DNA from 3 places in the Sphingomonas sp. GW821-FHT04B01 genome. Region 2 is predicted to be linked to each of the others. Evidence: riboswitches for the same ligand, from Rfam matches in the RefSeq annotation. Region 2 holds a riboswitch; each other region holds the start of a gene.

Evidence for each region. A riboswitch is a leader RNA that binds a small molecule or an ion and turns the genes downstream of it on or off. The one in region 2 is predicted to bind cobalamin.
Region 1: another riboswitch for cobalamin. It lies ahead of AC07UH_RS15530 (TonB-dependent receptor); the one in region 2 lies ahead of cobW (cobalamin biosynthesis protein CobW).
Region 3: another riboswitch for cobalamin. It lies ahead of AC07UH_RS13740 (TonB-dependent receptor plug domain-containing protein); the one in region 2 lies ahead of cobW (cobalamin biosynthesis protein CobW).

Annotation. Positions count from the first base shown of each region.
Region 1 is NZ_JBWKTR010000007.1:12,586-14,783, reverse strand. It holds gene AC07UH_RS15530 (TonB-dependent receptor) at 1-1,409, opposite strand, end outside; cobalamin riboswitch at 1,619-1,854, opposite strand; gene AC07UH_RS15525 (hypothetical protein) at 2,163-2,198, shown strand, end outside.
Region 2 is NZ_JBWKTR010000008.1:91,234-93,431, reverse strand. It holds gene cobW (cobalamin biosynthesis protein CobW) at 1-924, opposite strand, end outside; cobalamin riboswitch at 1,105-1,335, opposite strand; gene AC07UH_RS17220 (response regulator) at 1,575-1,946, opposite strand; gene AC07UH_RS17215 (hypothetical protein) at 2,127-2,198, shown strand, end outside.
Region 3 is NZ_JBWKTR010000005.1:171,081-173,278, forward strand. It holds gene AC07UH_RS13730 (response regulator transcription factor) at 1-197, shown strand, start outside; gene cobU (bifunctional adenosylcobinamide kinase/adenosylcobinamide-phosphate guanylyltransferase) at 291-812, opposite strand; cobalamin riboswitch at 841-1,044, shown strand; gene AC07UH_RS13740 (TonB-dependent receptor plug domain-containing protein) at 1,182-2,198, shown strand, end outside.

The DNA of each region.
Region 1 (2,198 bases), on a different contig from region 2:
AGATGCTTGGCGAGCGCGAATGTCTCGGTAGCGACGCCTCCCGGATAGTCGATCGACCAGCGGCGTATCGTGTCCCGCTCGTAGCGCAGGCCGGCGACGATCGAGACGTGCCTGCCGAGCGTCAGCCGATCCTCGGCAAAGACGGCATATTCGTTGGTCCGCGTGCGATAGCGCGGCGCGATGCCCTGTGTGTCGATGATGCGGCCGGGATCGAAAGCCGAGGGATCGACCTCCGAAATCTGCGGGGCCGAACCGAAATTGTGCGAATAGGTCAGCTTGATGAGGTTGACGTCGAAACCCACGACAAGCGCGTTGCCGATGCCCTCGGCGATGCCCGTCCTGAGCGTCACGCTGCCCTGATCGCCCCACTGCGTCTGGTCGTGGACGATCCCGGTCATGTCGGTGCGCAGGATGCGACCGGGGGTGCCGACGTTGCCGCTGCCGTTGGGGCAGGCGCCGTCCGCGGCGATCCAGCAATAGCTCTCGAGGTTGAGCCACGAGCGTCTGGACGTCAGGCGATAGGCCTGGTTGCTGACGGTGAGCGCATCGTTCGCCGTCCAGTCGACCTGCAGACTGGTACGGTTGTCGCGGTAGCGGATGACGCCGTCGCGTGTGTTGTAGTTCCGTTCCCGGATGCCGTCGTCGAGCCGGCCGTCGATCAGCGGCGTGCCGAAATAGCGCATCGGCTTTTGGTCGCCGTAGTCGTCGCGCGCGGTGACGACGAGCGTGTCGGTCGGCGCCCAGCGCAACGTACCCGACACGGCATAGCTGCGCGACCGGCCGCGATCGACATAGCCGTCCGATCGGCGATAGCTGCCATCGATCCGATAGGAGAGGCGCTCGGTGGCGGGTCCGCCAGCGCCCGCTGCGACATGGAAGCTGTCCTGCGAGCCGTAGCCGATCTCGCCTTCCACCTGGGTCCGCTGCGTATCGGGTTTGCGCATCAGGACATTGACCGCACCGCCAAGCGCGCCCTGGCCGTACAGCACGGAGGCCGGACCGCTCAGGATGTCGATGCGCTCGACCATCCACGGTTCGGTCGGAAAGGTGATCGTGCCGGCGGCCGGAAACAGCCGTACGCCGTCGATGAGCCGCAACACCGATCCCTGACCGCTGAAGCCACGCGCGGCGAGCGCGGTGCCGCCATTGCCGGGATTACCGGCGTTGCTGACTCCGGGTGCCCGGCTTTCCGCATCGACCACGGACATGTCGCCACGCGCGCGGATCGTCGCGCCGTCGATGACCGTGATCGTTGCCGGGGTTTCGAGCGGCGTGAGGCCCAGGCGGCTCGCGGTGGTATTCGGTTCGGTTAGCGTGTCACGGCTATTCTGCCCGACGACCAGGATGTCCTCGTCGCCGGCGGTGACCGTGGACTGAGCGTCGAGCGGACCTGCGAAGACGGGCGACATCAAAGCGCCCGCGAACGCGAGGCGGGATGACAGGAACGGCATTACGATAATCCCCGGGCGTCGAGCGAACCCGGCAGGGACCTTCCGCGAACGGCCGACATTCGCGCCGGCCGGACGCCATCGCGACCGGCACGCATGCCCGTGCGGTCCCCACCGCACACGTCGTCGCTCGACGGAGTACCGTGCCGCGGCCACCCCCTGGGCCAGGCAAGAGCGACCAGACGCCGGCAGGTCTCCTGGCTCACGGGTCATCACACGATGCACGGCCTTCCCAGGCCCGCTGACTTACGTCCGGCCCAGTGGCTGCCCCTTCCGTGCAGGAAGAAGCGATATGCATCGCGCTCGCCGCTTACAGTTGCAGGGACAGCCTCGGATTCAGGCAGCGAACCACCTTCACCGCGTTCCCTATTAAGCCCCTCTCGGGGCACCGACGCGATCATGCCGGCCCGCTCGCATGGAACAGGTCGACGATGACTGTGTATATCGGCGGAAACCGTCGTGCAACCGGACGACGCTACGATCGCAAAGGTCCAGACGGAGAGACGGCCCCCTTTATGAATGTCGGAAGTTCGGGAGCCACCGAAGGGGGCGGGAATGACCGCGCTTGGGTCTACCCGGTAACAGTGCCACTTTTCGGATTCTCTGGTCGTTCGAGTCTAGATCGCAGTGTCATCGAAAAGCACCAACTTCTTGCAGTAAGACGACAGCTATCTGAAGGCGAGCGCCTACAGGCATCCGGGCAGCAGTTGCCCAGTGTTCACCTTGATTGACGGTCCGATCAGCCCTGTT
Region 2 (2,198 bases):
CCGCGCGCCGACCGCCTGGACGAGCAGCCGCATCGGCTTGCCGCGCACCGCCGCATAGCCCTTGACGCGCAGCACGTCGGACTCGCGCGCGAGCCGTTCGATCCGCGCGACCAGATCGGCGGGATCGTCGATCTCGCCGGTTTCGTGGACGAGGCTGTCGAAATCGTCGTGCTCATGCTCGTCCTCGCCGTCATGATGCGAGGGGCGGGCGGCGATGTCGTCCTCGGCCGCGGCGTCGAGACCGAGGATCACCGCGGGATCGATCACGCCGTCGGTCAGCTCGACCACCGGCACCGGCCGCGGCGCCTCGGCGGCGATCACCGCTCGGGCGGCGGCGACGCCCTCCGGCCCGGCGAGGTCGGCCTTGGTCAGCAGCACCATGTCGGCACAGGCGAGCTGGTCCTCGAACACCTCCGCCAGCGGCGTCTCGTGGTCGATCCCCGGATCGGCGGCGCGCTGCGCGTCGAGCGCGGCGACATCGGTGGCGAAGCGACCGGCGGCGACCGCCTCGGCGTCGGCCAGCGCGATGACGCCGTCGACGGTGATGCGCGAGCGGATCGCCGGCCAGTCGAACGCCTTCAGCAGCGGCTTGGGCAGCGCCAGGCCTGATGTCTCGATGAGGATATGGTCGGGGCGCGGGTCGAGCGCGAGCAAGGTCTCCACCGTCGGGATGAAATCGTCGGCGACGGTGCAGCAGATGCAGCCATTGGCCAGCTCGACGACATTCTCCGCCGGGCAATCGGGGATCGCGCAGCCCTTAAGGATGTCGCCGTCGACACCCAAGGTGCCGAATTCGTTGACCACCACCGCGAGCCGGCGGCCGTTGGCGTTGCGGATCAGATGGCTGATCAGCGTCGTCTTGCCGGCGCCGAGGAAGCCGGTGACGATGGTGACGGGGATCTTGGCGAGTTGTGGATCGGCCACGGATGTTCCTTCGCGAGCGCCGCGACGACGAGAACACGGTGGGGCCACATATCGCCGATGCGCGAGCGACGGACGGGCGCTTCGCATGTCGCCCGCGCCACGCACCGATGCGGGCCAACCGCATGGGTCTTCGTCGCTCAGACGGAACACCGTGCCCCGGCCATCCCCTGGACCAAAGCAAGAGCGACCCTATCGCCGGCAGGTTTCCTGGCTCGCGGGTCGTCGCTCGGGGCACGGCCTTCCCGGATCGGGCGAACCCTTGCCAGTGGCCGCCTTCCCGCGGGGGGAAGGCATGTGTCCGTCGCTCGCCGCTTACAGTTGCAGGGACAGCCGCGGCATTGGAGCCGAGGCCCCGCACCGCATTCCCATTTACGCCCTCTTGCGAAGGGCACCGACGCGATCATGGCACCGGAGACCGGCGCCGCCGGTCGACTTAGCCGCTACCGCCGGCTTTGCCAATCGCGCAGGCGGGCGGAGACGGCGATCGCTGTGTACGGTTTCGTACATAGCCCGTTTCCGGTCGACTTGCCGCCGTTAACCATTAGAGCCCGTGCGCAGCAGGAAGGGTTCTCCCGATCCTTCGTGTGCAGTTCTCCAGGACTGTCGGAGCCGTCGCCGCATCATGCCGGCGGCGGCTCCACCCCGCCCCGTCAATGCGCCGCGAGGTGTGCGGCCTCATCCTCGATCAGCCGGCTGATCGAGCGTTGCAGCGTATCGTGCGACACCGGCTTTTCGATCACCGTCGATCCCGGCGGGCATTCGCCGCAGCGTTCGGGATAGCCGGTGACGTAGAGGATCGGGATGCGGCGTCCCTTGGCGATCCGCTCGACCGCACGGACCCCGGAGCCGTGGACGAGCTTGACGTCGGCGATGATCATGCCCGGCATGCAGCGCTGCGCCGCCGCTTCCGCCGCTTCCTGCGTCTCCACGATCTCCGTGCTGCCGGCACCGGCGAGCACCGCGGCGTCGGCGACGAACTGGCCGAACAAATAGGAATCCTCGATGATCAGCACATGGGTCATGACCGCTCCCGGCAGTATCCGGGGGCCGGCAGGCCAGAGGTGGCGACGCCGTCTCCCGAACCGGTTCCTAATGCGTCATGCTGATCTAAGTTCCTGATAGAGGTCATTTTCCGCATGTTCGACGGGCGATGCGTCCGGTCCCCGGCACGGTGCGTTGACGCCGCGCACGAGGAGAGAATGATGACCGACACGACCGATCAGAATGGCCCCGCCGAAAGCTACGGCGACCTGCCGATCCAGCCGACCGGATCG
Region 3 (2,198 bases), on a different contig from region 2:
TGCTTGCCCGCCACCCCGGCCGGGTGGTGACGCACCAGCGAATCCTCGCGGCGGCGTGGGGCGGCGACGACGATCCGCGGGTGGAATATCTGCGCATCGTCGTGCGCAACCTGCGCCTGAAGCTGGAGGAGCCGAACGCGACCGGGAGCGTGATCGCCAACGAACTGGGCGTGGGATATCGGTTGCTGATGGGGTGAAAGAGGGGGGCGACCGTTCGCCCTGCGCTCCTCGAAGGGCAGGTGAGTCTCACCGTGCTTCGACAGGCTCAGCACGAACGGGTCAGGGGCGGCTCAGTCCCTCCCCGGAAACGGCTGCAACGGCAGCACCATGCTGGCGGCGACGAAATAGACCTCGCGCATCGCGGCGGCGACCTGCTGGTTGAGCCGGCCTGCGGCGTCGCGGAAGGCGCGGCCGAGCGGATGGTCGGGGACGATGCCGAGGCCGACCTCGTTGCTGACGACGAACAGCGGCAGCGGGGTCGCGGCGAGCGCGGCGAGCAGGGCGTCCGACCGCGCCGCGACGTCGTGCTCGCCGAGCATCACGTTGGTCAGCCAGAGCGTCAGGCAGTCGATCAGGATCGCGCCATCCTCGATTGCGGCGACCGCCTCGGGCAGCGCGAGCGGGCATTCGACGGTCGTCCAGCGCGTGTCGCGGTCGGCGCGGTGGCGGGCGATCCGGTCGGTCATCTCGCCGTCCCACGCCTCGGCCGTGGCGAGATAGTGGAGCGGGCCGGCGCAGCGCTCGGCGGCGGCCTGCGCCAGCCGGCTCTTGCCCGAGCGGGCACCACCCAGGAACAGCGTCTTGGCTGCGATCATCTTGCCTTCGTCTCCGCGGGGTTCTAGGGGCGCCGATGCGACAGGTTCCCAGAGATGGGATGAAAAGGGAACCCGGAAGCGAGCCTTGCAGCTCGTCAGCCGGGGCTGCCCCCGCAACTGTGACCGGCGAGCCCTGCTCCCCGCGCGCCACTGGATCATCCCGATCCGGGAAGGCCGGGCAGGGCGACGACCCGCGAGCCAGGAGACCTGCCCGTCGCGGTTGTCCTTCGTCCGGACGGGGTGTGCCGGCACGATCGAGGATTTCCTCGCGAGACGACGATGTTGGGGGCGTTGCGCGGCGGACAGACCGGTTCCGGCACATCCGCGGTGCGTGCTCCCGTTGTTGCAACGAAGGGGGAAACCATCGTGAAGAACTACGCCTGTCTCATCCTGCTGCCGTGCATCGCGGCCGCGACACCTGCCTTCGCCCAGACCGCGCAATCGACCAGCGGCCTTGAGCAGGTCGCCGACGCCGGCAGCGACATCCTCGTCACCGCCAATCGCGAGGCGCGACCCGCATCTACCGTCGGCCAGGCGGTGACCGTCCTCGACACCGCGACGATCACCCAGCGGCAGGCGGTGGTCGTCGCCGATCTGCTGCGCCAGACGCCGGGCGTCAGCGTGACGCGCAACGGCGGCGTCGGCACCGCGACCTCGGTCAACATCCGCGGCGCGGAGAGCGACCAGACCGTCGCGCTGATCGACGGGATCAAGCTCAACGATCCCTCGTCGCCGGGCGGCGGCTTCGACTTCGGCGGGCTGCTGATCGGCAATATCGCGCGGATCGAGGTGCTGCGCGGCGCGCAATCGGTGCTGTGGGGCAGTCAGGCGATCGGCGGCGTCGTCAACCTCATCACCCGCCAGTCGACCGAGCAGGTCGCGGTCAACGCGCGCGTCGAGGGCGGCTGGCACGAAACCGGGCAGGGCTTCGCCAACGTCTCGGGCAAGATGGGGCCGGTGTCGGCGAGCCTGGGCGGCGGTTATTACACCACCGAGGGCATCTCGGCCTATGCGCCCGGCACGGAGCGCGACGGCTATCGCAATTATGCCGCCAACGGCAGCCTCGGCATCGCGCTGGCGCCGACCGTCTCGCTCGATGTGCGCGGTTTCTATTCCAACGGCCGCACTGATATCGACGGCTTCCCGCCGCCCACCTTCGCCTTTGGCGATACGCGCGAATATGGCACGAGCGAGCAATGGACGGGCTATGCCGGACTCAATGCGGCGCTGTTCGACGGCCGGTTCCGCAACCGCTTCGGCTATGCGCATACCGATACCGACCGGCACAATTACGATCCCGACGGCACGCCGACGGAGACGTTCGCCGGCAAGGGGCGCAACGACCGGATCGAATATCAGGGCGTCGCCGATCTTGGTTCCGCG